DNA from 3 places in the Dactylosporangium cerinum genome. Region 1 is predicted to be linked to each of the others. Evidence: predicted binding sites of a transcription regulator. Region 1 holds the regulator's gene; each other region holds the start of a gene.

Region 1 (10,391 bases):
AACGGTGCGTCGTATTTCCGGTGACGCCTCCGGTCGTCGGTGGTCCCACACCGCCGCCGGTCCGGACGACCCGAAGGGGTCACCGGACGCCGCGCATCACCAGCGGCCGAGGCGGACCGACAGAGCGGCCAGCGCGGCAGCACCGGCGGTCGACGTGCGCAGGATCTCACGGCCCAGCCGGACCGGCACCGCGTCCGGGAACGCGGCCAGCTCCTCCGGGGCGATCCCACCCTCCGGCCCGACGACGAGCGTGATGTCGCCGGCGAGCGGGACGGTCGACAGCGGCACCGACGCCTCCTCGTGCAGCAGCAGCACCGTGCCGGTCAGGGCGAGCTGCTTCGTGGTCCGCGCGTCGGTGACCTCGGGCAGCCAGGCCCGGCGGGACTGCTTGACCGCCTCGCGGACCGTGGCGCGCCACTTCTCGACCGGCTTGGCGTCCTTCCACCGGGCGATGCTGCGGGCCGCCTGCCACGGCACGATCCGGTCGACGCCGAGCTCGGTCATGAGCTGCACGGCCAGCTCCGCCCGGTCCCCCTTGGCGATCCCCTGCACGACGGTGATCTGCGGGTCGTGCGCCGGCACGAAACTCGGAGCGGACAGGTCGAGATCCAGCGCGCCCTTGTGCGCGGCCGCAACAACAGCGAGCAGCAGGCCGCCGCGCCCGTCGGACAACAGCAGCGACTCCCCCACGGCGAGCCGCTGCACGTTGGCCGCGTGATGACCTTCGGGCCCGTCCAGCCGCCACCGGGAATCCGGAGACGGTAAGGAGGGAACCAGGAAGAGCGGAAGGCTCACGCGGTCACGCCGGGCCAGAACACGCGTGAGTGCTCAGGACCCTCACGCGGTCACACCAAACCCGAACACACACGCGTGAGTGCCCTCCTCTGCGCTCCGGACCCTCACGCGTGACCATTGAAGGCGTCGCGCACGCGGGAGAAGAAGCCGCCCTGCTTGGACAGCTCCGCGACCTCCTCGCCGCGGGTGCGGGCGAAGTCGCGCAGCAGCTTCTCCTGCTCCGGCTCCAGCCGGGTCGGGGTCCGCACGTCGAGGTGGACGTGCAGGTCGCCGCGGCCGGCGCCGCGCAGGTGCGGGACGCCCTTGCCGCGGATGCGCAGGGTCTGGTTGGGCTGGGTGCCGGCCTTGACGTCGACCGTCTCCTCGCCGTCGAGGGTCTTGATCGTGAGCCGGGTGCCGAGCGCCGCCGCGGTCATCGGGACGGTGACCCGGCAATGCAGGTCGTCGTCCTTGCGCGAGTAGACGTCGTGCGGGCGCTCGTGGATCTCGACATACAGGTCGCCGGGAGGGCCGCCGCCGGGGCCGACCTCGCCCTGCTGGGCGAGGCGGATGCGCATGCCGTCCTCGACCCCGGACGGGATCTTCACGGTCAGCGTGCGGCGGGTGCGGACCCGGCCGTCGCCGCCGCAGGTCGCGCACGGGTGCGGGATGACGGTGCCGAAGCCCTGGCAGGCAGAGCAGGGCCGGGCCGAGACGACCTGGCCGAGGAACGTGCGCTGCACCGACTGGACCTCGCCACGGCCGCCGCAGATCTCGCAGGTCGTCGGGTGGGTGTTGGGCGCGGTGCCGGCGCCGGTGCAGGTGGCGCACACGACCGCGGTGTCGACCGTGATCGGCGCCTCGACGCCGAACGCGGTCTCGTGCAGGTCGAGGTCGAGACGGAGGATCGCGTCGGCACCGGGCCGGATCCGCGGGCGCGGCCCACGGCTGGCGGTCGTGCCGAAGAACGCGTCCATGATGTCCTGGAAACCGACGAACGCGCCGCCCTGCGGGCCGCCCCCGCCGCCACCGGGCGCCAGAGGATCGCCGCCGAGGTCGACCATCTCCCGCTTGCGCGGGTCGGACAGCACCTCGTAGGCCGCGTTGATCTCCTTGAACTTCTCCTGTGCCACGGGATCGGGATTGACGTCCGGGTGGAACTCGCGCGCCAACCGCCGGTAGGCGCGCTTGATCTCATCGGCCGTGGAGTCCCGCTTGACACCGAGAATCCCGTAGTAGTCCTTCGCCACTGAGTCTTATGCCCCTGACTCGTCCATGAGGTTCAACTTTGTCCCAGCAGATCGCCGACGTAGCGTGCCACGGCACGCACCGTGGCGATGTTGCCGGGGTAGTCCATCCGGGTCGGCCCCAGCACACCCATGCCGCCCACGACGATCGAGCCCGGCCCATAGCCGGTCGCCACGATCGAGGCGCTGCGGAGGTCTTCGATCTCGTTCTCGTCGCCGATGCGGACCCGGGTCATGCTCGGCTCGACCTCACCGAAGAGCTTGAGCAGGATGACCTCCTCCTCGAGCGCCTCGAGGATCGGACGCAGCGAACCCTGGAAGTCCAGCAGGCCGCCGCGGGCCAGGTTGGCGGTGCCGGCGAGCGCGATCCGCTCCTCGGTGCGCTCCACCAGGGTCTCCAGCAGCACCGTCGACAGGGCGGTCATCGGCGGGCGCAGGCTCGGCGCGGCCTCCTCGACGAGCGCCTCGACCAGGGGCGGGGTGTCGACGAGGCGCTTGCCGACCAGCTTCTCGTTGATCCTGCGGCGCAGCTCGGTGACGTCGTCGGCGAGGATCGGGCCGGGCAGGTCGACGAGCCGCTGCTCGACCCGGCCGGTCTCGGCGATCATGACCACCATCAGCCGGGTGGTGGAGATCGGCACCAGCTCGAAATGCCGGACGCTGGCGCGGGACAGGCTCGGATACTGCACGACGGCGACCTGCCGGGTGAGCTGCGCGAGCAGCCGGACGGTGCGGTGCACGACGTCGTCGAGGTCGACCGCGCCGATCAGGAACCGCTCGATGGCCCGGCGCTCCGCGGGGCTCAGCGGCTTGACCCGGGACAGTTTGTCGACGAAGAGGCGGTAGCCGGCGTCGGTGGGCACCCGGCCGGCACTGGTGTGCGGCTGCCGGATGTAGCCCTCCTCCTCGAGGACGGCCATGTCGTTGCGGACGGTCGCCGGTGAGACCCGCAGGTTGTGCCGCTCGACGAGGGCCTTGCTGCCGACGGGCTCCTGGGTGGCGACATAGTCCTCGACGATGGCGCGCAGGACCTCGAGCTTGCGCTCGTCGAGAGCCATACGCACCCCCTCAAAAGAACTGGCACTCCCACTTCGCGAGTGCCAGTCTACGTCGCCCCCGCCGCCCACGGAATGATCGTCATGTGTGCGAACCGCCGCTATTGCGCTGGTCTGCGTAAAGTTTGTCCAAAAGAAGTCATGCCGCGTCGCTGGCCATAGTTGATCGGTACCCCTACCGTGGCCCCCATGAGTGAACCACCTCGCCCCGGGGAGTACGGCGTTCCGCACGACCCCAACAACCCCTATTCGACGCCGGGCGGGGCACAGTATCCGCCGACCAGTGGCGGCGGCTACCCACCGCCCACCAGCGGTGGCGGCTACCAGGACCCGAACGCCTACCAGCAGGGTTACCAGCAGCCCGGCGGCTACCAGCAGCCGGGACAGTACGGCTACCAGCAGCCGGGTGGCTACCCGGGCGCCGGTCCGGTCGGCTACGCCAACAGCGACGAGAAGACCTGGGCCCTGATCGCCCACTTCGGTGGCATCTTCATCGGCTTCATCGCCCCGCTCATCGCGCTGCTCGTCAAGGGCAACGAGTCGCCCACGGTCAAGGCCCACGCCAATGAGGCGCTGAACTTCCACATCACGTGGGGCATCATCCTGTTCGTGGGTGCCCTGCTCTCGGTGTGCACGTTCGGCCTCACGCTCATCGTGCCGTGGATCATCATCATCGTGTTCGCGATCATCGCGGGCATGAAGGCCAACGGCGGCGAGCTGTACCGCTACCCGATGACCTACCGCTTCATCAAGTAACAACCCCCCGCTGAAGGGACGGACCATCACGGTCCGTCCCTTTCTCATGGGGTCAGGTCCCGGGCGACCGCGTCGGCGAGGAGCCGCCCGCGCAGGGTCAGCACGGCCCGGCCGGCGTCGAACGCGGCGGCGTCGAGCAGGCCGTCCGCCAGGCAGCGGCGCGCGCCGTCCAGCCCCGCCGGGTCGAGCACGGACATCGGCAGCCCGTCGGACAGCCGGATCCGCAGCAGCACGTCCTCGAACAGCCGCTCGGCCGCCGTGAGCACCTCACGGGCGTGGCCCGGCGAGGCACCCTCGGCCAGGCGGGCCGCGTAGGTGTGCGGGTGCTTCACGTTCCACCAGCGCACGCCCCGCACGTGGCTGTGCGCGCCGGGGCCGAGGCCCCACCAGTCGCCGCCGCGCCAGTACAGCTCGTTGTGCCGGCAGGGCGAGTCACGGGACCAGTTCGACACCTCGTACCAGGTCATGCCGGCGTCGGTGAGGGCCTGCTCGGCGGCCAGATAGCGGTCGGCGGCGACGTCGTCGTCGGGGAACGGCAGCTCACCACGGCGCATGCGGGCCGCGAGCCGGGTGCCGTCCTCGACGATCAACGCGTAGGCGCTGACGTGATCGACCCCGGAGTCGATCACCGTGCGCAACGACTCGGCGAAGTCGGCGGGCCGTTCGCCGGGCGTACCGTAGATCAAATCGAGATTCACGCGCTCGAAGCCGGCGGCGTGCGCCTCGGCGACCGCGGCCGCGGGGCGGCCCGGTGTGTGGCGGCGGTCGAGCACCGCCAGAACCCCGGGCGCGACGGACTGCATGCCGAGCGAGATCCGGTTGAACCCGGCCGCGCGCAGCTCGCGCAGGCCGGCCGCGTCGACCGACTCCGGGTTGGCCTCGGTGGTCACCTCGGCGTCGCCGGCCAGGCCCCAGGTGCGGTCGATGCCGTCCAGGATGCGGCCCAGCTCCGACGGCGGCAGCAGCGTCGGCGTGCCACCCCCGAAGAAGACCGTGTCGACCCGGGGCGGCGCGACCACCTTCGCCGCGAGGGCCAGCTCGTCGAGGACCTGCTCCGCGTAGCCGGCGCTGAGCACGCCTTCGTCGGCGGTGTACGTGTTGAAGTCGCAGTATCCGCACCGGGTGGCGCAGAACGGGACGTGGACGTAGACCCCGAACCCGGCCTCCCCCGCCGCGTCGGCGACCCCGTCGGGCAGCGCGCCGTCGCGCGGGATCGGCTCGCCTTCTGGCAGTGTTCCGGGCATTTCACTAGTGTGCCCGCATGCCACTCGTTCGGTCACAGACGGCGCACGGCGTGGCGACGGTCACGCTCGACAGCCCCTCGAACCGCAATGCGCTGTCGACGGCCCTGATCGAGGAGCTCCTTGCGGCCCTGGCCGCCGCCGCCGAGGACGACGCGGTGCGGGTCGTCGTGCTCACCCACACCGGCCCCGTCTTCTGCTCCGGGGCCGACCTGAAGGAGACCGCGGCCGCGTTCGGGTCGGGCCGGCCGCCGATCAACCGGCTCGGCGAGGTCCTCACCGCGATCTGGGAGGGGCCGAAACCCGTCGTCGCGCGGCTGACCGGGCCGGCGCGGGCGGGCGGTCTGGGTCTCATCGCCGCCGCGGACCTCGCGGTGTGCTCGCTCGACGCGACCTTCGCATTCTCCGAGGTGCGCATCGGCGTGATCCCGGCAGTGATCTCCACCACGGTGCTGCCGCGGCTCTCCCCGCGCGCCGCCGGCGAGCTGTTCCTGACCGGCGCCACCTTCGACGGCGCCCGGGCCCGCGACATCGGCCTGGTCACGGCGGCTGTCCCGGCCGACGAGGTCGACGAGGCGGTCGCTTCGTTCGTCGCGGCGTTGGTGCGGGGTGCGCCGGGCGCGCTGCGCGGCACGAAGGCGCTGTTGCGGCGGCAGAAAGCCGACACGTTCCGTGACGAGGTTGCGGCCATGACGACGCTCTCGGTGGAGTATTTCGGTTCAGCGGAGGGAATCGAGGGAATCACGGCATTCCGGGACAAAAGAGACCCAAACTGGATCCCTGACGGCCTCAACTGAACGGTCCAACTCGCCTGGACCCCGCGTGCAACCCGGGAATCCTGTGGCGGGCGGGACGTACGCTGGTCGAGTTCTCAGGACGAGGAGGTGACGATGCGTACACGACATGTGCTGGCGGGGTTGGCGGTGTTCGCCGTCGTCGCGTCCGTTGCCGTCTACGTGCTCGTGCAGCGGATCAGCGAACATCTGCCGCAGCTGCTGCCGCCGGGCCACGCCTGCATCATCAACGCCGGCAACGCCTCGGTCACCGCGGGCACCTCCTCGGGCACGGACACCTCGGTCCCCCTCGACGCGGAGCAGGTCGCCAACGCCGCGACCATCACCGCCGTCGGCCTGCGCCGCGGGGTGCCGCAGCGGGGGCTGGTCGTCGCCCTCGCCACCGCCTGGCAGGAGTCGAAGCTGGAGAACCTCAGCGGCGGCGACCGCGACTCGATCGGCCTGTTCCAGCAGCGGCCCAGTCAGGGCTGGGGCAAGCCCGAGCAGATCGCCGACCCGCGCTACGCCGCGAACGCCTTCTACACCGCCCTGCTGAAGGTCAAGGGCTGGGAGAAGATGCGGGTCACCGACGCCGCGCAGGAGGTCCAGCGCAGCGCCCACCCCGAGGCCTACGAGAAGTGGGTCGACGAGTCGGAGATCATGGCCCGCGCGCTGAGCGGCGACGCCACCAGCGCGGTCGCCTGCACCGTCACCGAGTCCACCAGCCACGGCGTCGAGGCCGCGAAGACCCTCACCGCGGGCGTCAAACTCGACTGGGGCAACAACGTCAGCACCGCCGACGTCGCCGACCTCGTCGGCGTCGCGCTCAAGGTCCGCGAGCAGAAGACCGGCTGGCAGTACGCGCACTGGCTGGTCGCACACGCCCAGGACCACGGCGTCAAGCGGGTCGCCTTCAACGACATGGAGTGGACCGCCAAGAGCGGTGGATGGACCCAGGTCACGCAGCGTGGCGGCACCGCAGCCGGACAGGTCGTCGCCGAGGTCTACTGACAGACCTTGACGTCGCGCACGACCCGCAGGTTGTCGGCCGTTCGGGCGGCTTTTGCGCACTGTCCGGAGGCCAACTCCGGAGTCGGACCCATGTACACCTCGCGTTACCATCGGTCGTTCCCTGGTTGACGAAAGTAAGGGGAGGACATGACGTCCGCTGCACCCGACTACGGCGGTCTGACCGGCTATGAGCCGATCAGCGAGGCTGACCGCAAGGAATTCCTGGATCAGGGCTTCCTGCTGGTCCGCAACGTTCTGAAGGAAGACCACCGCGCGCAGCTCGAAGCGGCCATGGACCGGGTCTACGCCGAGGAGCAGGCGGCCGGCTCCAGCAGCCTGAAGAAGGACGGGACGCTGCACCTGCTGGGCTTCCTGAACCGCGACGAGCTCTTCGGGCACCTGCTGACCCAGCCGACGCTCTTCCCGTACATGTGGGGCCTGGCCGGCTGGAACATCTACACGCACCACAACCACCTCGACATCACCCCGCCCGCGGCGATGACCGAGGCCCCCTCGTGGGGTTGGCACCAGGACGGTTACCGGCAGAACTCCGACCCGGAGACCATGGACCCCAACCTGCCGCGGCCGATGTTCTCGCTGAAGATCGGCTATGTCATCTCCGACCTCTCGGAGACCGGCCGGGGCGCCACCAAGGTCATCCCGGGCAGCCACCTGTGGAACTCGCTGCCCCGCCCCGCGGACACCACGATCGAGAACCCCGACCCCGAGGGCACCGTGGAGATCACGGCCAACCCGGGCGACTGCTTCATCTTCGACCGCCGCCTCTGGCACTCCCGGTCGCCGAACTACTCCGACGTCACCCGCAAGATGCTCTTCGTCGGGTACACGTACCGGTGGATCCGCAACCTCGACGACATGCCGATCGACTACGACGGCGAGTGGTGGGCCAACCGCACCCCCGTCCAGCGCCAGCTGCTGGGCGAGGCCACGCACACGGCCAACTACTGGGGCATCAACTGGAACGGCTACATCGACGAGGAGATCCCGCTGCGCAAGGAGCTCAAGACGCGCGGCCTGCTCGACCGTTCCGTCCCCTGGCTCCGCTAGCCCCGCACCGTTTTCCGCCGAAGAGGTCGTGTGCCCACGTGGGGTGCACGACCTCTTCGGCATGTGTCTGCTGCTCATGCGGATGGCTCCGGTCCGTCGTGGGCACGACCGTCGCTCCCGTCAGCGACCGGTCGGCCGTGAACGGCCTCCCTGCCAGGTCCGCTTCCAGTCGCGCGGACACGACCTGCGGTCGTGACAGGCCCGCGGCCGCGGACGGCCGCGACACGACCTGCGGTCGTGAACAAGCCCGCGACGGACCCGCACCGGCACAGCGAACGGCCCCCAGTCCGGGGAGGCTGGGGGCCGTTTCCGCGGTGCGGGAAGTTACAGGCTGCTGCGGCGACCGCGACCCGCCACACCGACCACCAGGGCCACACCGACGGCGGCGACCAGCACCTGGATCAGCAGCTCACCCCAGTCGACGCCGGGGGTGTCGGTGGAGACGCCGATGGCGTTCGCGATGACGGTGCCGAGCAGGGCGGCGACCACGCCGATCACCATGGTCAGCCAGATCGGGATGTTCTGACGGCCGGGGACGACCAGCCGGCCGAGCGCGCCGACGATCAGGCCGACGATCAATGCCGTGATGATTCCGGTGACAGTCACGGTGTCCTCCTTCAGAGCCTCAACCAGGGGGTTCTTGCAGTTGCGGTTGCGCTCTTATTGCCCGTGCCATCAGGGGATCAAACGCCCGGACGATTGACGAACCTCACGTATCGCCGATTCCATGGTGGAGAACGCGAGCGGCGGCGGATCGGACAACGGCACCCAGGCGTGTTCGGTGCCCTCGGCCGGGTCGAGGGTGATGGCGGTGCTGCCGGGGGCCAGCCGGGCCAGCCAGAAGCAATCCAGGACTGGCAGCGGCTCGTCCTGGAACTCGTAGGTGCCGATCCACGAGCCGACGAAGGCGCCGAGGCGGATCTCGACGCCGAGCTCCTCGCGGGCCTCGCGGACGGCGGCGTCGGACGGGTGCTCCCAGCCGTCGCAGAAGCCGCCCGGCAGGTCCCACCAGCCCTGCTGGGGCGGCCGGGCGCGGCGGATCACCAGGAAGCGCCCGGTGTCGTCGAAGATGATGGCGGTGCCGGTCGGGCGGGGGTTGACGAAGACGGCGTAGCCGCAGGCGGCACACGCCACCGGCGGAGCGTCCGTGGACGCCCCGCAGCGGGGGCAGTGCCTCACTTCTTCGACTTGTCCCCGGCGGGGGCGTCCGACGTCGACAGCGCGGCGATGAACGCCTCCTGGGGCACCTCGACGCGGCCGACCATCTTCATCCGCTTCTTGCCTTCCTTCTGCTTCTCCAGCAGCTTGCGCTTCCGGCTGATGTCACCGCCGTAGCACTTGGCGAGGACGTCCTTGCGGATGGCGCGGATCGTCTCGCGGGCGATGATCCGGCTGCCGATGGCGGCCTGGATCGGCACCTCGAACTGCTGGCGCGGGATGAGCTTCTGCAGCTTGCCGGCGATCGTGACGCCGTAGTTGTACGCCTTGTCCTTGTGCACGATCGAGCTGAAGGCGTCCACCGGCTCACCGTGCAGGAGGATGTCGACCTTCACCAGGTCGGAGGCCTGCTCACCGCTGGGCTCGTAGTCGAGGCTGGCGTAGCCCTTGGTGCGGCTCTTCAGCTGGTCGAAGAAGTCGTAGATGATCTCGCCGAGCGGCAGCGTGTAGCGCAGCTCGACCCGGTCGGCGGACAGGTAGTCCATGCCGAGCAGGACGCCGCGGCGGCCCTGGCACAGCTCCATGACCGCACCGACGAAGTCGTTGGGGGTCAGCACCGTCGCCCGCACGGTCGGCTCGAAGATCTCCCCGGTCTTGCCGTCCGGGAACTCGCTCGGGTTGGTGACCGCGACCTCGGTGCCGTCGGTGGTGATCACCCGGTAGACCACGTTGGGCGCGGTGGAGATCAGGTCGAGGTTGAACTCGCGCTCGAGCCGCTCCTGGATGATCTCCAGGTGGAGCAGGCCGAGGAAGCCGCAGCGGAAGCCGAAGCCCAGCGCCAGGCTCGTCTCCGGCTCGTACACCAGGGCGGCGTCGTTGAGCTTGAGCTTGTCCAGGGCGTCGCGGAGCAGCGGGTAGTCCGAGCCGTCGATCGGGTAGAGGCCCGAATAGACCATCGGCTTCGGGTCCTTGTAGCCGCCGAGCGGCTCGGTGGCCGGCTTGGCGTTGATGGTGACCGTGTCACCGACCCTGGACTGGCGCACGTCCTTCACGCCGGTGATGAGGTAGCCCACCTCGCCGGCGCCCAGGCCGTCGCTCTTGATCGGCTCGGGCGAGATGACGCCGATCTCGAGCAGCTCGTGGACGGCGCCGGTCGACATCATCTTGATCCGGTCGCGGGCGCCGAGCCGGCCGTCGACGACGCGGACGTAGGTGACCACGCCGCGGTACACGTCGTAGACCGAGTCGAAGATCATCGCGCGGGCGGCGCCGTCGTTGCCCGGCTGGGGCGTGGGCAGCTGCCGCACG
Region 2 (10,391 bases), on a different contig from region 1:
GACCGGGTCGACGATGCCGGACTTGACCAGGTCGACGTATTCGCCGGTGGCGGCGTCGAGACCGTGACCGAAGTCGAGCCCGACGACCTTGCCGACCACGACGTAGCCGTCGAAGCCCGCGTTCTGCGCGATCCAGCGCAGCGGCTCGACGAGCGCCTTGCGCACGATCGAGACACCGACCTTCTCGTCACCGGTCAGGCCGAGATCGCCGTCGAGGACGGGGAGCACCTGGGCCAGGGCGGCGCCGCCGCCGGGGACGATGCCCTCCTGGACCGCCGCCTTGGTCGCGGAGATCGCGTCCTCGATGCGGTGCTTGCGCTCCTTCATCTCAACCTCGGTGGCGGCGCCGGCCTTGATGACCGCAACCCCACCGGCGAGCTTGGCGACCCGCTCGTTGAGCTTCTCCTTGTCCCAGTCGGAGTCGGAGGCCTCGATCTCCTTGCGGAGCTGCTCGACCCGCGCGGTGACCTCGCTCTTCTCGCCGCCGCCGTCGACGATCGTGGTGAGCTCCTTGCCCACGACGATGCGCCGGGCCGTGCCGAGGACCTCGGTGCCGACCGACTCGAGCTTGTAGCCCAGCTCCGGGGCGACGAGCTCGGCGCCGGTGAGGATCGAGATGTCCTGGAGCATGGCCTTGCGCCGGTCGCCGAAGCCGGGCGCCTTGACCGCGACGACCTTGAAGGTCTTGCGGATGGCGTTGACCACGAGGGTCGACAGGGCCTGGCCCTCGACGTCCTCGGCGATGATCAGCAGCGGCTTGTTGTCCTTGACGATCTGCTCCAGCAGCGGCAGCAGCTCCTCGATGGCGCCGATCTTCTGGGTGGTGACGAGGACATAGGTGTCCTCGAGCACCGCCTCCTGCGACTCCGCGTCGGTCACGAAGTGCGGGGAGATGTAGCCCTTGTCGAACTGCATGCCCTCGGTGACTTCGAGCTCGGTCGTGAGGGTGGAGCCCTCCTCGACCGTGATGACGCCGTCGCGGCCGACCCGCTCCATCGCGGAGGCGATCAGGTCGCCGATGGTGGCGTCCTGCGCGGAGATGGTGGCGACCTGGGCGATCTCGGTGTGGCTGGCGACAGGGGTCGCCTTCTCCTTGAGCGCCTTGACGACGGCGGCCGTCGCCAGGTCGATGCCGCGCTTGATGCCCGCCGGGTTGGTGCCCGCGGTCACGTTGCGCAGACCCTCGCGGACCAGCGCCTGAGCCAGCACCGTGGCGGTGGTGGTGCCGTCGCCGGCGACGTCGTTGGTCTTGGTGGCGACCTCTTTGACCAGCTGGGCGCCGAGGTTCTCATAAGGGTTGGTGAGCTCGATCTCTTTCGCGATCGTCACACCGTCGTTGGTGATGGTCGGGGCACCGAACTTCTTGTCCAGAACGACGTTGCGCCCGCGCGGGCCGAGCGTGACCTTGACCGTGTCGGCCAGGCGGTTGACGCCGTGCTCCAGCAGGTGGCGCGCCTCGTCGGAGAAGCTCAGGATCTTCGCCATGCGTGTGATGTCCCTTCAAAGGCGACACCGCCCCGGCCGCCAGCGCTGCGCGCACGGGTCCGGGGCGGTGGCCACTGCTCTACTTGTTGGTCTGGGTCACTTCTCGATGACCGCGAGGACATCACGGGCGGAGAGCACGAGGTACTCCTGGCCGCCCCACTTGACCTCGGTGCCGCCGTACTTCGAGTAGATGACGGTGTCGCCGACCTTGACGTCGATCGGAACCCGGTTGCCCTTGTCGTCGATACGACCGGGGCCCACAGCCTGGACGGTGCCCTCCTGGGGCTTCTCCTTGGCCGTGTCCGGGATGACGATGCCCGAGGCGGTGGTCGTCTCAGCCTCGTTGGCCTGGACCAGAATGCGGTCCTCGAGCGGCTTGATCGCAACCTTCGTCGCGGTAGTCACGGGCATACCCTCCTGGGGTATTGAATCTTGCGCTATCGAGTGCCCGGTGAAGCCGTCGTCGCGGGTGCCGGCTTCAGCCGGTTGGCTGGCACCCTCGACACGAGAGTGCTAATCGGAGGTTATGTCGCTGGCTAGCACTCCGTCAAGGAGAGTGCCAAACACGCCACGAATTCACCCGTCGTCGGCTACGCGACGGACCGCGGCGTGCACACCGCCGCCGATCTACGCTCAGCGGTATGAAGAGGCTGCTCGGCACGCTGATCGTCGCCCTCCTGACCGTGGGGTCTCTCACCGCCTGCGGCAAGAAGGACGGCGGGGGCACGCCCGTGGCCGCCACCAGCACCGGCCCCTCGGACTCCTCCGCGTTCGGCGAGAACACCAACGGCGGAGGCGCCTCCACCGCGGCATCCGACGGCGGCAACCAGAGCCCCGCCACGGACAAGAGCGCCGCGCCCACCTACCCGGGTGACGCGAAGGGCTACTGCCAGGCGGTCGTCACCGCGTGGACCAGGAACGACAGCGGCCGGATCAAGCAGCTCGCCGGCGCCGGCGCCGTGTCCAACTTCCAGTACATCGAAAAGGGCGCCGACACCAACTGGAAGTACGCGAAGAAGGACGGTTCCGACTGCATCCTGCGCAACGACCACGGCGACCAGCTCCAGGTCACGGTCGACGAGCAGAAGCTGGGCAAGCCGCAGGCCGTCACCGACGTCGTGATCGAGAAGACCGAGTACCCCTCGGACCCGTCCAGCTACGTGAACAACTTCATCAACGCCTGGTACAACGGCAACACGCAACGCATGGCGATCTACTCCAGCCACTCCATCGCGGGCAACTACGGTGGCAAGAAGGCCCCGCCGAACTGGACCGAGGGCCAGCCCAAGGAGGACAAGGGCGACTACTGGCTGGTGCACGGCTCGTCGAATGCCGGCGACAGCTATACCTTCAAGGTCAAGAAGAGTCTCGGCAAGGCCAACGGCATCCTAGGGATCTCATAACGCATGCTCGAACAGGCCCTGAAAGCCGCGGCGGCACTGCCGGACGGCGACCCCCTGGCGGCCGCGTCGGCGCTGCGGGCGGCCGGCTTCCCGCCGGACCTCGCCGCCACCGCGCTGACCCAGGTGGCGCTGCGACGCAAGGCGGTCGCCAAGTTCGGCGCCGACGCGGGCGTGATGCACTTCACCCGGGCCGGTCTCGAACAGGCGACCCGGGGTCCCGTCGCGGCCCGGCGGGCGGCCCGGCTCGCCGCCGCGGGCGCGACCAGCGTCGCCGACCTGGGCTGCGGCATCGGTGCGGACACCATCGCCTTCGCCCGGGCCGGCCTGCGCGTGCACGCCGTCGACGCGAGCGAGGAGACGGCCGCGACCGCGTCGGCGAACGTGCTCGCGTTGGGTCTTTCCCAGTTGGTACGAGTGGAGCCCCGCGACGCGGCATCCGTCCCGCTGGACGAGGTCGACGCCGTGTTCTGCGACCCCGCCCGGCGCACCTCCGGCGGGCGGCGGGTGTTCGACCCCCGCGCCTACTCGCCGCCGTGGGACTTCGTCGTCGGGCTGGCCGCCCGCGTGCCGATGACGGTGCTGAAACTCGCTCCCGGGATCGACCACGCGATGTTGCCGCCGGGGGCCGAGGGGGAATGGGTCTCGGTCGACGGTGACGTGGTGGAGGCGGCGGCGTGGTGCGGCCCGCTCGCGTCCGCTCCCCGGCGGGCGACCCTGTTCCAGGGTTCGTCGGTGGAGTCGCTGACGGGGAGCGGTTCGCTGGCCGCCCCGGTCGGACCGGTCGGAAATTTCGTGTACGACCCGGACGGTGCCGTGATCCGGTCGCACCTCGTCGCCGAGTTCGCCGCGACGGTCGGCGGCACCCTGGCGGACCCCACCATCGCCTACGTCTACACCGCGACACCGGTGCCGACCCCGTTCGGGCGCTGCTACGAGGTGCTCGACCAGCTGCCGGTCGCGTTGAAGCGGCTGCGGACCGCGCTGCGGTCCCTGGACGTCGGCGCGCTGACGATCCTCAAACGCGGCTCCGCCCTGGACGTGGAGGAGCTGCGCAGGTCGCTGCGGCTGTCGGGCACCCAGGCCGCGGTGATCGCCCTGACCCGGGTGGCCGGCGCGCCGGCCGTGCTCCTGCTTCGCAGAGTCCCCTGATCCAGGTCGCCGCCCGGGTCAGTAGAGCTGCTGGCCCAGGCGGCGCTGCAGGTCGATGAGGACGTCGTCGGCGAGGTCCTCCGGCGGGCGGCGCCCCAGCTGCTCCGTCAGCATCCGCCCCGACTCGCGGCACATGTCCCACGTGATGCGCTCATGCAGCCAGCGCAGCCACTCGACGACGTCGTTGATGAAGAACGCGATGATCTGCTCCGAACCCCGGACCCGCCGCTCCTCCCCCATCACCGTCAGCGCCGCCGCCAGCCGCCGCCGCGGGAAGTCGTGCCCGGCCAGGGCGTCGGCGAACACGTCCGCCCGGTGCCGCGGCGCCGTCGGCGCGACCGTCAGCTTCGGAAACGGCGGCTCCCCCGACGTCCACACCTGCGCGCTGCGCGGCACGAACTCCGGCTCGAGGACCACGTCGATCCGCGACGCGTGCCCCGGGTCGTCGACGGCGACAAGCACCCGCGGCTCCACCGAACTGACCTTCGTCACGAACCGCGACAGCCCCGTCGCCTCCTCCACACAGAACCGGGCGTCCGGCAGGTCCAGCACCCCGTCGAACACCAGCCGGCCGACCCGCGGCCCGGCCCCCTGCCACAACCGGACCCTGACCAGCCCGACCTGCGGCCGCGCCGCGACCCGCACGTGCCGGTCGGTCGCGGTGATCGGCCCGTCACCGTCGAACACGGACATGTCACGGCCGCTGGTGGCGCCCAGGAAGATGTGCCCGTAGCCCAGGTACATCTGGACGGCACCGATCTGCATCTCGCTATTGTGGGCCAGTGGCGAGCAAGGGCACCCCGGCGACCGCACTGTTGGCGCGGCAGAAGATCGCGTTCACTCCGCACACCTACGAGGTCGACCCCCGGGCTGCCTCCTACGGCGAGGCAGCCGCGGCGGCCCTCGGCGTCGAGCCGTCCCGCCTCTTCAAGACCCTCGTCACCACCATCGACGGCCAGCTCACGGTCGGTGTGGTGCCCGTGTCGACGTCCCTGGACCTCAAGGCCCTGGCCGCCGCCGTCGGCGGCAAACGCGCCGCGATGGCCGAGCCCGCCGCCGCCGAACGCGCCACCGGCTATGTGACGGGCGGCATCTCCCCGGTCGGCCAGCGCTCCCGGCTCCCCATCGTCATCGACGCGTCGGCTTCCGGACTGTCCACGATGTACGTCTCCGGCGGCCGCCGCGGCCTGCAGATCGAGCTCGCCCCCGACGACCTCGTCCAGGTCACCGGTGCCGTGCTCGCCGACATCGCGGCCCACTGATCATGCCCACGGCTGACGACGACCGCCGGCTCGGCCCGCTGACCATGCGCGCCTCGGACGAGGACCGCCAGCGCGTCATCGAGGCGCTGGAGCACCACACCCAGCTGGGCCGCCTCACCCTGGACGAGTTCGCCGACCGCTGCGACACGGTCCTCGCCGCGAAGACCCTCGACGACCTGCGCGCCGCCACCCACGACCTCCCGGCGCTGCCACCCACCCCGGCGGCGACTGCCGGCAGCGAGGCCGCCAACGACCGCCACGTGCTGCTGGTGTTCGCGATCGCCCTGATCGCCGCCGTCCTGCTGGGCCTGGTCTACGCCGCCTTCCACTGACCCTCTCCGTGATCCGGAAGACCTTGGGTGGTCAGGAGTACCCAAGGTCTTCCGGATCATGAGAACTGGTGGTCGGTCCCGTGCCAGGAGCGCCACAGGGCGGCGTACGCCCCGTCGGCGGCGACCAGGTCGTCGTGGCTGCCGAGTTCGGTGATCCGGCCGTCCTCCACGACCGCGACCCGGTCGGCGTCGTGGGCGGAGAAGAGCCGGTGCGCGATCGCGATCACCGTGCGTCCTTCCAGGGCGCCGGCGAGGGAGCGTTCGAGGTGCCGGGCGGCCCGCGGGTCGATGAGGGACGTCGCCTCGTCCAGGACGAGGGTGTGCGGGTCGGCGAGGACGAGCCGGGCGAGGGCCAGCTGCTGCGCCTGCGCCGGTGACAGGGGCGGCTCGCCCAGCACCGTGTCCAGCCCGTCGGGCAGGGCGTCCACCCAGTCCAGGGCGTCGACGGTGGCGAGGGCCCGGCGCAGCTCCGCGACCGGGGCCGAGGGCCGGGCGAGGACGAGGTTGTCGCGGACGGTGCCGAGGAAGACGTGGTGTTCCTGGGTGACGAGGGCGACGTGCCGCCGTAACGAGGCCAGCGGCAGGTCAGCAAGAGCAACGCCGCCGACGGTGACCGTCCCGGCGCCAGGGGTGTAGATGCCCGCGAGGAGGCGGCCGAGGGTGGACTTGCCCGCGCCGGAGGGGCCGACGATGGCGAGCCGCTCGCCGGGGCGGATCTCCAGGTCGACGCCGTGCAGGACGTCGCGGCCGTCGACGTACGAGAATCGCACGCCCCGAGCCACGATCCGTTCATCAGTGAACGCCGGCGGAGCGTCGGCGGCGGGCACGGGAACGGACTGGACGCCGACGATGCGGGCGAAGGAGGCCAGGCCGACCTGCAACTGGTCGAACCAGGACAGGACCCGGTCGAGCGGGTCGATCAGGGCGACGAAGTACAGCACGGCGGCGGTGACCTGGCCGACGGTCGCCCACCCCTCCATCACGTACCAGCCGCCGGCCACGAGGGTGACGGCGCCGGGCAGGACGTAGCCGAACTCGGTGAGCGGGAAGAAGACGGTGCGCAGTTTCAGTGTGTACAGGTTGGTGCCGTACACGCCGCGCAGGTGCTCCTGGGTGCGCTGCACCCGCCGGTGCCGCAGGCGCAGCACGTCGACGGTGCGGGCACCCTCGACGGTCTCCGCGAGGCCGTCGGTGAGCTGGGCGAAGGCGGCGCTGGAGGCCAGGTAGCCGGCGGGGGCGCGGCGGAAGTACCACACGGAGCTGGACCACAGGACCGGCACGGCGATGAGGGCGGGCAGCAGCAGGAGCGGCGACAGGATGGCGACGGCGCCGAGGGTGAGCAGGACCTGCAGGACGCCGATGACGACCTCGGGCAGGGCGAAACGGACCGTGCTGGAGGTGCCTTCGACGTCGCGGGAGGCGCGGGTGAGCAGGTCGCCGGTGCCGGCGCGTTCCACCGTGGACGGTGGGACGGCGAGGACCCGGTCGACGAACTCCTCGCGGAGGGTCGCGAGGACCTGCTCGCCGAGGCGGGCGGAGGCGAGCCGGGCGTAGCGCACCAGCACCGACACGATCACGATGACGCCGGTGATGGTGAGGGCGACGCGGTCGACGGTCGCGGTGGTCGTGCCCGCGGAGGTCTTCTCGACCAGGTCGCCCAGCAGGCGGGGGGTGACGAGGCCGGCCACGGCGGCGCCGACGTGCAGGACGACGACCAGGGCGAGCATCCGCGGGTGGGCCTTGATCAGGCGCCGCAGGTAGGCGCGGACCTCGGCGCCGGAGGCGATGGGCAGCATCAGGCGTCGTCCTCCCGGGTGACGGTCGCGGCGTACGCCGGGCAGCCGTCGAGCAGCTCGCGATGGGTGCCGGTGGCCGCGACGCGGCCGGTGACGTCGACGAACGCGACGGTGTCGGCGCGGTCGAGCAGCAGCGGGCTGGTGGTGCACACGACGGTGGTCCGGCCGGTGCGCACGGTGGGGAGGTTGCGGGCGATGAGCGCCTCGGTGTGGGTGTCGACGGCACTGGTCGGCTCGACCAGGACGAGGACCGGCGGGTCGAGGGCGATGGCACGGGCGAGGCGCAGGCGCTGCTGCTGGCCGCCGGAGAAGTCGCGGCCGCGCTCGGCGATCTCGGTGTCGAGGCCATCGGGGAGGGCGGCGACGATGTCGCGGGCCGCAGCGGCGTCGAGGGCGGCGAGGACGGCGGCGGGCCGGGCGCCGAGTTCGTCGCCCAGGCGCCCGCGGAAGAGGCGGTCGTCATTGTCGGCGACGACGATGTGCGACCGGACGTCATCGATCTTCAGGGTTTGCAGGGGTACGCCCAGCAGAAGCGCCTCCGACGCCGGGTCGAGCAGGCCGATCCGGTCCGCGATCGCGGCGGCGTCCTCGGGCCGGGTGGCGGCGATCGCGGTGAAGCTCCCGCGGCCGGCGACGAAACCCGAGCCGGGGTCGGCCAGGTCCCCGGCGGTGACGGCGGATGGTTCGGCCGGGTCGCGCAGCTCGGGTTCGACGCCCAGGAGGGTGATGACGCGGCCGGCGGCGACGAGGCCGCGGGTCAGCTTCTCGGCGAACTCGGTGAGTGTCCGCAGTGGACCGACGAGGAACGCGGCATAGGCGTAGAAGGCGACGAGCTCGCCCGGAGTGATCTTGCCGGCGACGGCGAACCGGGCGCCGAGCCAGGTGACGAGGGCGACGAACAGGCCGGGGAGGAGCACCTGCGCGCCTTCGAGGAGGGTTTCGACCTTGGCGACCCGGACGCCGGCGGCGCGCACCTGCTGGGACTCGGTCCGGTATCGGGCGGACACGACGTCCTCGCCGCCGACGCCACGCAGGATCCGCAGGCCGGAGACGATGTCGGCGGCGCGGCCGGTGAGCGCGCCGGCGAGCTCGCGCTGGGCTCGGCGGCGCTGGTGCAGGGGCTTGATGAGCAGGCCGACGACGCCGACGAGCAGCGGCACGCCGATGACGACGACGAGGCCGAGCGGCACGGACACGTCGAGCAGCAGCGCGGCGACGACGATGATCGCGACGACGGCGCCGCCGGTGCGGGCGCTGACGTCCATCGAGTAGCCGACGTGGTCGAAGTCGGTGGTGCCGATGCTGACGACCTCGCCGGCGGCGACCTTCTTCGGCAGGGTCGCCCCGAGGCGGGTCGCGTGCCGGGCGGTGACCTGCACGGTGCGGAAGCCGGCGCCGAGGAAGTTGGTGACGGCGAACCGGTGCCGCATGATGCCGCTGATCGCGGTGATGATGCCGAGGCCGAGGAGGGCGCCGCCGGCGCCGAGCAGGGCGGTCCGGTCGTGCGCGGTGAGGGCGTCGACGCCGGCGCCGAGCGCGGCGGGGACGAGAGCCTGGCTGACCATCCAGACGACGCCGAGGGCGATGCCGGGCAGGATCGTCGGGAGCTGGTTGCGCAGCACCCACAGCAGATACCTGCCGGCGGTTCTGCTGTCGGGTTCACCGGGATCGTCGAGCGGCAACCGTTTCATGGCCCGCCGACGGTAACCCGGCAGCCCTTCCCGGCGCCTTACATTTTCCCAGCCGGTGGGCAGGATCTCAGCGGTCCACCTCGGTGAAGTCCCAGGCCTGGGGGCGGCGGGAGACGAGGTGGGACGGCGGGTCGCTGAACTCCTCGGGGGTGCTGCCCCGCCACTTGGAGATGACGACGAGCCGGTGGTCAGTGGACGAGTACACCTCGCTGGAGATGTGCAGCGGGTGGACCTCCACCTTGGGCAGCATCGCCTCACACACCCAGGACAGCAGTTCGTCGAACGCCTCGGGATGCGCCCGGACCTCCCACATGCGCACGATCACGGCGCTGGACTCTACTCCCATGCCGCTCAGCCTGCCTTCCTCGGCCTCAAGACCCGTCACGGCGCGACCTCCGCTCCGCTCCGGTCACGCTGCATTCCATTGCCTCAAAGCCCGTCACGGCGCGACCTCCGCTCCGCTCCGGTCACGCCGTGACCATGGTGATCGGCATCGCCGAATCCGTGGGAAGCCCGAGGTTGCCAGGGGGCGCGTCGGCGGCGACGAGGTGGGCGCCGAGCGCGGCGACCATGGCGCCGTTGTCGGTGCACAGCTTGGGCCGCGGGACGCGCAGCGTGATGCCGTGCTTGTCGCAGCGTTCCTGGGCGAGGGCCCGGATCCGGGAGTTGGCCGCGACCCCGCCGCCGATGACGAGGGTGCGGACGCCGCGGTCGAGGCACGCGTCGACGGCCTTGTTGGTGAGGACGTCGCAGACGGCCTCCTGGAAGCTGGCGGCGACGTCGTTGACCGGGACGGGCTCGCCGGCGCGCTGCCGGGCCTCGACCCAGCGGGCGACGGCGGTCTTGAGCCCCGAGAACGAGAAGTCGAAGCGGTGCTCGACGAGATCCCGGGCGGCGCTGAGCCCGCGCGGGAACGGGATGACGATCTGCCCGTCGCGGGCGGCCCGGTCGATCGGTGGCCCACCAGGGAACGGCAGCCCGAGCAGCCGGGCGACCTTGTCGAACGCCTCGCCGGCCGCGTCGTCGATGGTGGCGCCGAGCGGCTCGACCCGGCCGGCCAGGTCGTCGACCTGCAGCAGCGAGGAGTGGCCGCCGGAGACCAGCAGGGCGATCGCGGGTTCGGGCAGCGGCCCGTGTTCGAGGGTGTCGACGGCGACGTGCGCGGCGAGGTGGTTGACGCCGTAGATGGGTTTGCCCGCGGCCAGCGCGTAGGCCTTGGCCGCGGCGACCCCGACGAGCAGCGCGCCGGCGAGGCCGGGGCCGGCGGTGACGG
Region 3 (10,391 bases), on a different contig from region 1:
GCCCGGGAAGACGCGCGTGTGGATGGTGTGCAGGATCGTCGCGGCCATCCGGCCGAGCGCCGCGGTGTCCTGGTGGCCGTGGGTGCGCTGACCGAGGTCGACCTGGGCGACCGCGTCGAGGCCGGCGCTGCGGAACGTGTCGATGAGCAGTCCCGTCTCGACGCCGTAGCCGGCCGCGAACGGCAGGGACTCCAGCAGGGTGCGCCGGGCCGCGTATTCGCCGGCCAGGGGCTGCACGACGCCGGCCAGCTCGGGGAAGTAGGCGTTGAGCAGGGGGCGGGCGGCGAGCTCGGTGACCCGGCCGCCGCCGGCCGCGGAGACGTCGAGCAGCGGGCGGTCGTAGAAGGCCTTCACCATCAGGGTGGCGGGGTCCTCCAGCAGCGGCCCGAGCAGGCCGGTGACGAAGTGCGGGCGGAAGTCGGTGAGGTCGGCGTCGACGTAGACGAGGATGTCGCCGGTGGCCACGGCGAGGGCCTTCCACAGCACCTCGCCCTTGCCGGGGCGGGAGCCGGTCGCGGGGAGGATGTCGTCGCGGTGGTGGACGGCGGCGCCGGCCCGGGCGGCGACCTCGGCGGTGCGGTCGACGGAGCCGGAGTCGACCACGATCACCTCGTCGACCAGGGGGATGAGGGTGCGCACGCCGGCGACGATCTCGGCGACGGTCGGCTCCTCGTCCAGCGCGGGCAGCACGACGCTGACCCGGGTGTCGCCCTTGCGCCTCTGGAGGTCGGCGATGGGCCAGTCACGCCAGGTCGAGGTGCGCTTGGCGAACCAGGCCGCCGCGTCGGGATGCATGAGTGAAACCGTAGTCAGGTCCATCTCGTGAGATGACTCATACAACCGCGGCCGTGTCGGCCCTTACAATCGGAAACACGCACGTCACAACTGAATACCTCATCCAGAGGGGCAGAGGGATACGGCCCGATGAAGCCCCGGCAACCCCTGCGACGCGTCTCGACGTTGAGGCCGGTCGCGGTAGGTGCCAAATCCGTCCCGGTGCGCAAGGCCATGCACCTGGGGAAGATGAGAGGAAGGCCTCCATGACCTCGACGCTCAGCGTCTTCACCGACTCCCCCGCCCGCCACCTGGTGTGCCGTGGCTGTGGCGCCCAGTTCCCGCTCGCTGCGCAGCACGCCTGTTACGAGTGTTTCGGTCCCCTCGAGGTGGGCTATGACGCCGAGGCGCTCGCCCGGGTGACCCGGGAGCAGATCGAGGCGGGCCCGCAGAACATCTGGCGCTATGCGCCGCTGCTGCCCGTCGGCACCGACCCCGCCAGCCGCGTCACCCTCGACCCGGGGCTGACCCCGCTGGTCAAGGCTGATCTGCTGGCCAAGGAGCTCGGCATCACCGGGCAGCTGTGGGTGAAGGACGACTCGGCCAACCCGACCCACTCGTTCAAGGACCGGGTCGTCTCGGTGGCGTTGACCGCGGCGAAGGCGCTGGGCTTCACCCGCTATTCGTGCGCCTCCACCGGCAACCTGGCCAACTCGGTCGCCGCGCACGCGGCGCGGGCCGGGGTGCCGTCGACCGTGTTCATCCCGGCCGACCTGGAGCCCGGCAAGGTCGTCATGAGCGCCGTCTACGGTGGCGACGTCGTGGCGATCGAGGGGTCCTACGACGACGTCAACCGGCTGTGCTCGGAGCTGACGGAGACCGACGAGTTCGAGGACACCGCGTTCGTCAACGTCAACGTCCGGCCGTTCTACGCCGAGGGGTCCAAGACCCTGGGCTATGAGGTCGCCGAGCAGCTCGGCTGGCGGATCCCGGCGCAGGTGGTCATCCCGATGGCCAGCGGCGAGCTGCTCACCAAGATCGACAAGGCGTTCAGCGAGCTGGTCGAGATCGGCCTGGTGCCCGACACGGAGTGGGCCGTGTTCGGCGCACAGTCCGCGGGCTGCAACCCGATCGCGGTGGCGCTGCACAAGGGCACCGACGAGATCGTCCCGGTCAAGCCGACGGGCATCGCCAAGTCGCTCAACATCGGCGACCCGGCCGCGGGGGTCTACGCGCTGGAGTCGGTGCGGCGCACCGGCGGCTGGATGGAATACGTGGACGACGAGGAGATCCGCGCCGGCATCGAACTGCTCGCCCGCACCACCGGCGTCTTCGCCGAGACCGCCGGCGGGGTCACCGCCGCGGTGCTGAAGAAGCTGGTCGAGTCCGGCAAGCTCGACCCGGCGAAGGAGACGGTCATCTTCAACACCGGCGACGGGCTGAAGACCCTCGACGCGGTCGCCGGCACGGTCGGTCCGTCGCACCGGGTGAAGCCGTCCCTGAAGTCCGTGCGCGAGGCTGGGCTTTTGAGCTGATGGCTGATTTTTTCGCGCAACCGGCCGGCATCGGTAACGCTCGGTGTCGGTCCGGCTGCGTTTGAGAGAGCGCTTCCACGCTCGGACGAGGGCGGACTCAGCCGATTGACGGACCTGACCGCGACGGATAGTGATTGCGGTCGAGCCGAGCGTTTCGAAGCCACCCTGTGAGGGACTTGACGACCTCAGGACCGCGCGCCAGGATGCTCGATGCGGGAGGACGTGTCGCCGCGAGGCCCGGACCCTGGTCCAGGCCCGCGACCACAGCACCGGAGGTGCTGGCGAGCGTCCTCTCGACCAATTTCCGGGCCGGCATATATCTGTTGTCGGGCCGCGCGCCGGTGGGCCACGCTGGCGGCATGACCCAGGACCTGCGCATCGTAGAGCTGGACGTCGATGACCCGACGGCAGTCGAAGCGGCCTTCACCGTCGGCAACGAGGCGATCCTCGCGGACCTGCCGGACCTCCCGCCGAACTGTCGCGCGGAGCACGAGGTGCGGGTCCGCCTGCCGATGCCGGGCGCCGAGCGGCACATCTTCCTGGCCTGGCGCGGCGATGAGCCCGTCGGGCTGGTCCAGGCCGACCTGCCGGTCTACGACAATCTCGGCAAGTCGTTCCTCGACATCCTGGTCCTCAAGGAGCATCGCCGGCAGGGTGTCGGGCGCGCGCTCTACCGGCACGCCGTCGACTTCGGCCTGGCCAGGGGCCGCACCTCGGTGATGGGCTTCAGCGTGATCACCGACCTGGGCGGCGCGCCGATCGGCTCGTCCGCGCCGTTCGCCGCGGCGACGGGTCTGGAGAACAAGCTCATCGACGTCCGCCGCCGGCTCGACCTGTCGACCGCAGACGATGCCGAGCTGGACCGTCTCCTCGCCGGGAGCTGGCCGAAGGCGGCCGGCTACTCCACGGTCCAGTGGGGCAACCGGCCACCCGAGGAGCTGCTCGAGGACCTGGCCCTGCTGGACAGCTCGTTCCTGGACGAGGCGCCGAAGGGTGATCTCGACTTCGAGGCGGAGAAGGTCGACGTCGATCGCCTGCGCCGCACGTACGAGACGCGGGCGCACTACGGTGCCCGCGCGTACGAGACCGGTGTCATCCACGACGCGTCCGGCAGGCTCGTCGCCTGGAGCGCGCTGCGGGTCGCGAAGTCCGTCGACTGGCACGCGTGGCAGCTCGTCACGCTGGTCGACCCCGCGCACCGCGGGCACCGGCTCGGCATGATCAGCAAGGTGGTGAACCTGCGGACGATGCGCGCGCAGGAGCCGGCGGTGCGGATCGTCGACACCTTCAACGCCGAGGTCAACACGCACATGATCGCGATCAACGAGGCGATGGGGTTCCGCGCCATGGACCGCTGGGCGAACTGGCAGGCCTCAGTCGCGTGAGCGGTCCTCGTACATGGCCAGGAAGATCGAGTAGGGCCGGCCGTGGGTGCGGTCGCGTTGGGCGTACTCGTCGAGCAGCGTCTCGAAGCGGTCCTGCAGCTCCTGCCATTCCTCCGGGGTGAGCCGCAGGCCGAGGCGCGCGAAGTTGACCGCGTCGACCTGGTTGCCCAGCAGCGCGAGCTCCTGCTCGAACGCGTCGAGCATGGCCCGGTTGGTGTTCGCCTCCTGGTCGCCGAGGCTGAGGTTCCACGACTTGGTCGTCGACAGGTAGGGCACCTCGCGGACGCCGCGCGGCCCGCGGCGCTCCTCCTGTGGCACCAGGAACCCCGTCGCGACCAGCGTCCGGACGTGGTGCAGCACGGTGGCCGGGTTGGCGTCGAGGCGCCCGGCGATCTCCTTGTTGGTGAGCGCCCGGTCCAGGCAGAGCCGGATGATGCGCAGGCGGACACCGGAGGCGAGTGCCTTGGCCTCCGCGTCGGTAGCTGGTCGCTGCATCGTTCGATTCTACCGATTGACTTTTCCCAATCGGTCATTGACAGTGGGCTGGTGAGACTCGGACTGCTCCGCGATCGCGACTTCCGGTTGCTGTTCACCGCCGACACCATCAGCCAGGTCGGCACGCAGGTGACGCTGCTGGCGCTGCCGTTGGTCGCGGTGATCACGCTGGACGCCACCGCCCTGGAGGTCGGGGTCCTCGCCGCTTGTGAGACCGCCGCCTTCCTGCTGGTCGGCCTGCCCGCCGGCGCACTGGTCGACCGGCTCCGCCGCCGCGGGACGATGATCATGGCCGATGTGCTGCGGGCCGTCCTGCTCGCGTCCGTGCCACTGGCCTGGTGGATGGACCAGCTCCACATGCCGCAGCTGTACGTGGTGGGCCTGCTCTGTGGCGTGTGCACGGTCTTCTTCGACGTCGCGTATCAGAGCTACCTGCCGTTCCTGGTCGGCAAGGAACACCTGGTCGAGGGCAACGCGCGGCTCGAACTGGTCCGCTCCACCTCGCAGATCGGCGGCCCGACCGTCGCCGGCGGCCTGATCAAGCTGCTCGGCGGCCCGCTCGCGATCGCCGCCGACGCGGCCAGCTACCTCGTCTCCGCGCTGGCCCTGTGGCGGATCCGCAGGATCGAGGAGCGCCCGGTCCGCAAGGCCGACGCGCACCTCGGCCGCGAGATCATGGAGGGCCTGAAGTTCGTCCTGAGCAACCGCCTGCTGCGGGCGATTGCGATGTGCACGAGCACCGGCAACTTCTTCGGATCGATCATCAACGCGATGCTCATCATCTATCTGGCCCGCAACCTCGCCCTGTCGCCGGCGGTCATCGGCCTGTGGTTCAGCGTCACGGGCCTGGGCGCGCTCGCCGGCGCGTTCCTGGTGAACCCGTTCGTGCGCTGGTTCGGCCAGGGGCCGGCAATGTGGATCTCGATGCTCGGCGCCGGGCTCGGCCTGCTGCTCGTGCCGCTCGCGCAGGCCGACTGGCGGCTGTGGCTGGCCGCGTCCGGATATGTCGTGTTCGGGATCGGGGTCGTCGTCTACAACGTGACCCAGGTCAGCTTCCGGCAGGGCATCACCCCTGACGACCTGCTCGGCCGGATGAACGCCACGATGCGGTTCATCGTCTGGGGCACCATGCCGATCGGCGGGCTCGTCGGCGGCGCGCTCGGCCACTGGCTCGGGGTTCCCGAGACGCTGTGGATCGGTTGCGCCGGATCACTGCTATCCGTATTGCCCCTCGTTCTGTCACCCTTGCGGAAGCTCCGCGAGTTGACGTCCGCACCCTCCGCGGGCACGGAGGTGGTGCGGAAGTAGGCCGATCTTGCGGTTGTGACGGGTTGCGTGGTTCCAGTCGCGGCTTCCGGTCACAACCGCAAGATCGGCGCTTCCCGAATGGCAGGATGGCGACATGGAGAACCCACACCCCATGTTCACCACCCACACCGACACCCTCGAGCGGGCGCTGACCGCGATCGCCGAGCGTGCGTACTGGTCGGCGTACCCGGAGTCGCCCAGCCCCCGCGTCTACGGCGAGCACGCCGCGGCCGACGGTGAGGCAGCCTTCCGCGCGTACCTCGGCGCCGACTTCCCGCTCAAGGACCAGCCGTCGATCACGGACTGGGTCGCGACCGAGTCCTCGCCCTTCGGCATCCCGCTCGACGTGCGGTATCCGCACCTCGACGTCGACGGCCTGCTCGCCGCCGCCGCTGCGGGCCTGCCCGCCTGGCGCGACGCCGGACCACAGACCCGCGCCGGCGTCTGCGTGGAGATCCTCGCCCGGCTGCACTCGAGGGCGTTCGAGCTGGCCAACGCCGTCCACGCGACCACCGGCCAGGCGTTCGTCATGGCGTTCCAGGCCGGTGCCCCGCACGCCTTCGACCGGGCGCTCGAGGCGATCGCCTACGCCTACCGCGAGATGATCCGCACCCCGGCGACCGCCACCTGGGAGAAGCCGGCCGGCAAGGGCGAGCCGCTGCGGATGAGCAAGACCTTCCACATCGTGCCCCGCGGCGTCGCCCTGGTGATCGGCTGCAACACGTTCCCGACCTGGAACTCGTTCCCCGGCCTGTTCGCGTCCCTCGCCACCGGCAACCCCGTCGTGGTCAAGCCGCACCCGGGTGCGGTGCTGCCGCTCGCGATCACCGTCAGGATCGCCCGCGAGGTGCTGGCCGACGCCGGCTTCGACCCCAACCTGGTGCTCCTCGCGCCCGAGGCGCCGGGGGAGGGCCTCGCCAAGACCCTCGCGCTGCGCCCCGAGGTGCGCATCATCGACTTCACCGGCTCGACCGAGTTCGGCGACTGGCTGGAGGACAACGCCCGCCAGGCCGTCGTGTACACCGAGAAGGCCGGCGTCAACACGATCGTCGTCGACTCGACCGGCGATTTCGCCGGGATGTGCCGCAACATCGGCTTCTCGCTGCTGCTGTATTCCGGCCAGATGTGCACGACGCCACAGAACGTCCTGGTGCCCTCGGGCGGCATCGACACCGAGGACGGTCATCGCTCGTTCGACGACGTCGCCGCCGGGATCACCGCCGCGGTCGCCGCACTGACCCGCGACCCGGCCAAGGGTGTGGAGCTTTCCGGCGCCATCGTCAATGAAGGCGTCCTGCACCGGTTGGAGAAAGCCCGCACGGTCGGCACCGTGCTGTTGGAATCGTCAGACGTTACGCATCCGGCATATCAAGACGCGACCGTCCGCACGCCTCTCATCGTGCGACTCGACGCGGCTGCCGAGGCAACCTACGGCACTGAGTGGTTCGGTCCTATTTCGTTCGTTGTCGCAACCGATTCGACCGCCGGCAGTTTGCGGATCTTCGCCGACACGGTCGGCAAGAAGGGCGCATTGACGGCTTCGGTGTATTCGACGTCAACCGATGTGCTGGACGCGATGGAAGAGGCCGCCCTCCAGGCCGGCGTTCATCTGTCAGTCAACCTTACCGGCGGCGTCTTCGTGAACCAGTCGGCCGCGTTTTCCGACTTCCACGCCAGCGGCGCTAATCCCGCCGCCAATGCCGCGCTCACTGACGGTGCCTACGTGGCCAGTCGCTTCCGCGTGGTGCAGTCGCGCAGGCACGCCTAGTCGGGGCCCTGCCGGCGCGCGGCCGCGGCCCGGTCCCGGGCTTAGTCGGGGCTTAGTCGACTGGCGATGTCTGCGCCGGCAGGAAACCGTCAAGAAGGCGACTCGAAAAGGTCCCATCGGGAACCTTTTGCGTGCGCATGATTCGTGACCTTGCTGTCCGATTTGGGGCTGTCGGGCCTCGGGTTATCTCGTGTACCGTCCGTTTCGGTCGTCGATCCTCGCGCCGGTGCCACCCCAAGGCCCGGCGTGCCCGGCCGAGGACCTCAAGGCTGGTCCCCACAGCCAGCCGGATTGAGCAAGAGGGACCGAAGTAGAGGAAGTGCACCGTGGCACAGGGCACCGTGAAGTGGTTCAACAGCGAAAAGGGCTATGGCTTCATCGCGGTCGACGGGGGACAGGACGTCTTCGTCCACTTCTCCGCGATTGAGATGGATGGCTACAAATCGCTGGAAGACGGACAGCGCGTCGAGTTCGAGATCGCGCAGGGCCAGAAGGGCCCGCAGGCGGAGAAGGTCCGTCATCTCGCCTGAGACATCGTCTGGATCCACCCCGCCGGGGCACCGTTCTCATTTCTGAGAAACGGTGCCCTGCGTCTATTCCGGCATTGTTCGTGCCATTCATGCCTGGTTTGTAGCTGTTTAGGGCGCTTCGACCACCCGGGCCGTCACCTCGGGTTTGCTTGCACTCGCACGGTCAGAGTGCTAAACAGGAGTTGGCACTCGCGTCAGGTGAGTGCCAACGGTCGGGGCGGTGCAGCGCCTGGGCGCGCGAGCGTCGAGGAGCTGGTCGTCGCGGGCTCATCCGGCCCGACCACCGGGGATCCCACTGGGTCCTTGAAGGTGCGAAAGCAGGCGGTGAGCCGCCGGCCCCACGTGGGTCGAGGCGTAACCGGAGTGTCCAGGAGGACAACGCCGAATGGCCAAGATTATCGCGTTCGACGAGGAAGCGCGCCGCGGCCTCGAGCGGGGCATGAACACCCTCGCCGACGCCGTCAAGGTGACGCTGGGCCCCAAGGGCCGCAACGTCGTCCTCGAGAAGAAGTGGGGCGCGCCCACCATCACCAACGATGGTGTGAGCATCGCCAAGGAGATCGAGCTCGAGGACCCCTACGAGAAGATCGGCGCCGAGCTGGTCAAGGAGGTCGCGAAGAAGACGGACGACGTCGCCGGTGACGGCACGACGACCGCGACCGTCCTCGCCCAGGCGCTGGTTCGTGAAGGTCTGCGCAACGTCGCCGCGGGTGCGAACCCGATGGCGCTGAAGCGCGGCATCGAGGCCGCCGTCGCGTCTGTCGCGTCGGAGCTGGCCAACCTTGCCAAGGACGTCGAGACCAAGGAGCAGATCGCTTCCACGGCCTCGATCTCCGCCGGTGACTCCACGGTCGGCGAGATCATCGCCGAGGCGATGGACAAGGTCGGCAAGGAAGGCGTCATCACGGTCGAGGAGAGCAACACCTTCGGGCTCGAGCTGGAGCTCACCGAGGGCATGCGCTTCGACAAGGGCTACATCTCGCCGTACTTCGTGACCGACACCGAGCGGATGGAGACGGTCCTCGACGACCCCTACATCCTCATCGTCGAGTCGAAGATCTCCGCGGTGAAGGACCTCCTCCCGGTGCTGGAGAAGGTCATGCAGTCCGGCAAGCCCCTCGCGATCATCTCCGAGGACGTCGAGGGCGAGGCCCTCGCGACTCTGATCGTGAACAAGATCCGTGGCACGTTCAAGTCCGTCGCCGTCAAGGCCCCGGGCTTCGGTGACCGCCGCAAGGCGATGCTCACTGACATCGCGATCCTGACCGGTGGCCAGGTCATCTCCGAGACCGTCGGTCTCAAGCTGGAGAACGCGACCGTCGACCTGCTGGGCAAGGCCCGCAAGGTCGTCATCACCAAGGACGAGACCACGATCGTTGAGGGCTCCGGCGACGCCGACGGCATCAACGGCCGGGTGGCGCAGATCCGGGCCGAGATCGAGAAGTCGGACTCGGACTACGACCGGGAGAAGCTGCAGGAGCGGCTGGCGAAGCTCGCCGGCGGCGTCGCGGTCATCAAGGTCGGCGCGGCCACCGAGGTCGAGCTCAAGGAGCGCAAGCACCGCATCGAGGACGCCGTTCGCAACGCGAAGGCGGCCGTCGAAGAGGGCATCGTCCCCGGCGGTGGCGTCGCGCTCGTGCAGGCCGGCAAGTCGGCGTTCGACAAGCTGGACCTCGTCGGCGACGAGGCCACCGGCGCGAACATCGTCAAGGTCGCCCTTGACGCGCCGCTGCGCCAGATCGCCGTCAACGCCGGCCTCGAAGGCGGCGTCGTGGTGGAGAAGGTCCGCAACCTCGAAGCCGGCTGGGGCCTCAACGCCGCCACCGGCGACTACGTGAACCTCCTGGCCGAGGGCATCATCGACCCGGCCAAGGTCACCCGCTCGGCCCTGCAGAACGCCGCCTCCATCGCGGCGCTCTTCCTCACCACCGAGGCAGTGGTCGCGGACAAGCCGGAGAAGACCCCGGCGCCGGCGGGTGCGCCCGGCGGCGGCGACATGGACTTCTGAGTCCAGGTTTCTCGTCGAGAAGGGCAGGCCCGGTCGGGTCTGCCCTTCTTGCTGTCTCTTGCTGTCCATGGGGTGTCCGCGTCTTGTCATCCGCAGGTGTCGCGCAGGACTCGCAGGGTGTTGTCCCAGCCGAGTCGTCGCAGGTCCGGGTCGGACCAGCCGCGGGCGCGCAACTCGTCGAACAGCACCGGATACGCCGAGACGTCCGCCAGGCCGTCGGGCAGCACCTCCGTGCCGTCGAAGTCACCGCCGATGCCGACCGCCTCGACGCCCGCGACGTCGCGGACGTGCTCCACGTGATCGGCGACGTCCCGCACACTCGACGGCGGGCACGGGTTGGCGGCGATCCACTCCCGCTGGAGGCGCTCGAACTCCGGTGAGCCGTACTCGGCCGGGATGGCGTCCTCCACCCGGTACAACTCGTCGCCCCACCGCCGGCAGGCCTCGTTGAGGAAGAACGGCACGAACGTCACCATCACCACCCCGCCGGTGTCGCGGACGCGGGCCAGGACGTCGTCGGGGACGTTGCGCGGATGGTCGCACAGCGCCCGGGCGGAGGAGTGCGAGAAGAACGCCGGCGCGGTGGAG

Evidence for each region. Region 1 encodes HrcA, which represses chaperone genes, less so after heat shock. Its sites were predicted from a motif close to GGTTNGCACNCTCNNNNNGAGNGTGCNAACC; they were not measured.
Region 2: the regulator HrcA is predicted to act here: its motif matches at 1,974-2,004, upstream of groES (co-chaperone GroES).
Region 3: the regulator HrcA is predicted to act here: its motif matches at 7,976-8,006, upstream of groL (chaperonin GroEL).

The regions. Positions count from the first base shown of each region.
Region 1 covers NZ_JBHSIU010000037.1:103,174-113,564, reverse strand. The annotation lists gene ACFPIJ_RS27145 (SDR family NAD(P)-dependent oxidoreductase) at 1-24, shown strand, start outside; gene ACFPIJ_RS27140 (16S rRNA (uracil(1498)-N(3))-methyltransferase) at 97-795, opposite strand; gene dnaJ (molecular chaperone DnaJ) at 900-2,024, opposite strand; gene hrcA (heat-inducible transcriptional repressor HrcA) at 2,057-3,079, opposite strand; gene ACFPIJ_RS27125 (DUF4870 domain-containing protein) at 3,266-3,832, shown strand; gene hemW (radical SAM family heme chaperone HemW) at 3,877-5,076, opposite strand; gene ACFPIJ_RS27115 (enoyl-CoA hydratase-related protein) at 5,094-5,870, shown strand; gene ACFPIJ_RS27110 (VldE C-terminal domain-containing protein) at 5,964-6,857, shown strand; gene ACFPIJ_RS27105 (phytanoyl-CoA dioxygenase family protein) at 7,005-7,925, shown strand; gene ACFPIJ_RS27100 (GlsB/YeaQ/YmgE family stress response membrane protein) at 8,250-8,531, opposite strand; gene ACFPIJ_RS27095 (NUDIX hydrolase) at 8,601-9,059, opposite strand; gene lepA (translation elongation factor 4) at 9,101-10,391, opposite strand, start outside.
Region 2 covers NZ_JBHSIU010000086.1:128,035-138,425, reverse strand. The annotation lists gene groL (chaperonin GroEL) at 1-1,485, opposite strand, end outside; gene groES (co-chaperone GroES) at 1,582-1,896, opposite strand; gene ACFPIJ_RS49640 (hypothetical protein) at 2,127-2,888, shown strand; gene ACFPIJ_RS49635 (class I SAM-dependent methyltransferase) at 2,892-4,037, shown strand; gene ACFPIJ_RS49630 (hypothetical protein) at 4,056-4,802, opposite strand; gene ybaK (Cys-tRNA(Pro) deacylase) at 4,820-5,299, shown strand; gene ACFPIJ_RS49620 (DUF1707 SHOCT-like domain-containing protein) at 5,302-5,631, shown strand; gene ACFPIJ_RS49615 (ABC transporter ATP-binding protein) at 5,688-7,427, opposite strand; gene ACFPIJ_RS49610 (ABC transporter transmembrane domain-containing protein) at 7,427-9,118, opposite strand; gene ACFPIJ_RS49605 (hypothetical protein) at 9,186-9,443, opposite strand; gene tsaD (tRNA (adenosine(37)-N6)-threonylcarbamoyltransferase complex transferase subunit TsaD) at 9,586-10,391, opposite strand, start outside.
Region 3 covers NZ_JBHSIU010000028.1:412,979-423,369, forward strand. The annotation lists gene ACFPIJ_RS24635 (glucosyl-3-phosphoglycerate synthase) at 1-795, opposite strand, end outside; SAM riboswitch class I at 892-1,030, shown strand; gene thrC (threonine synthase) at 1,041-2,309, shown strand; gene ACFPIJ_RS24645 (GNAT family N-acetyltransferase) at 2,585-3,694, shown strand; gene ACFPIJ_RS24650 (helix-turn-helix domain-containing protein) at 3,683-4,189, opposite strand; gene ACFPIJ_RS24655 (MFS transporter) at 4,241-5,497, shown strand; gene paaN (phenylacetic acid degradation protein PaaN) at 5,592-7,265, shown strand; gene ACFPIJ_RS24665 (cold-shock protein) at 7,592-7,795, shown strand; gene groL (chaperonin GroEL) at 8,181-9,803, shown strand; gene ACFPIJ_RS24675 (dipeptidase) at 9,890-10,391, opposite strand, start outside.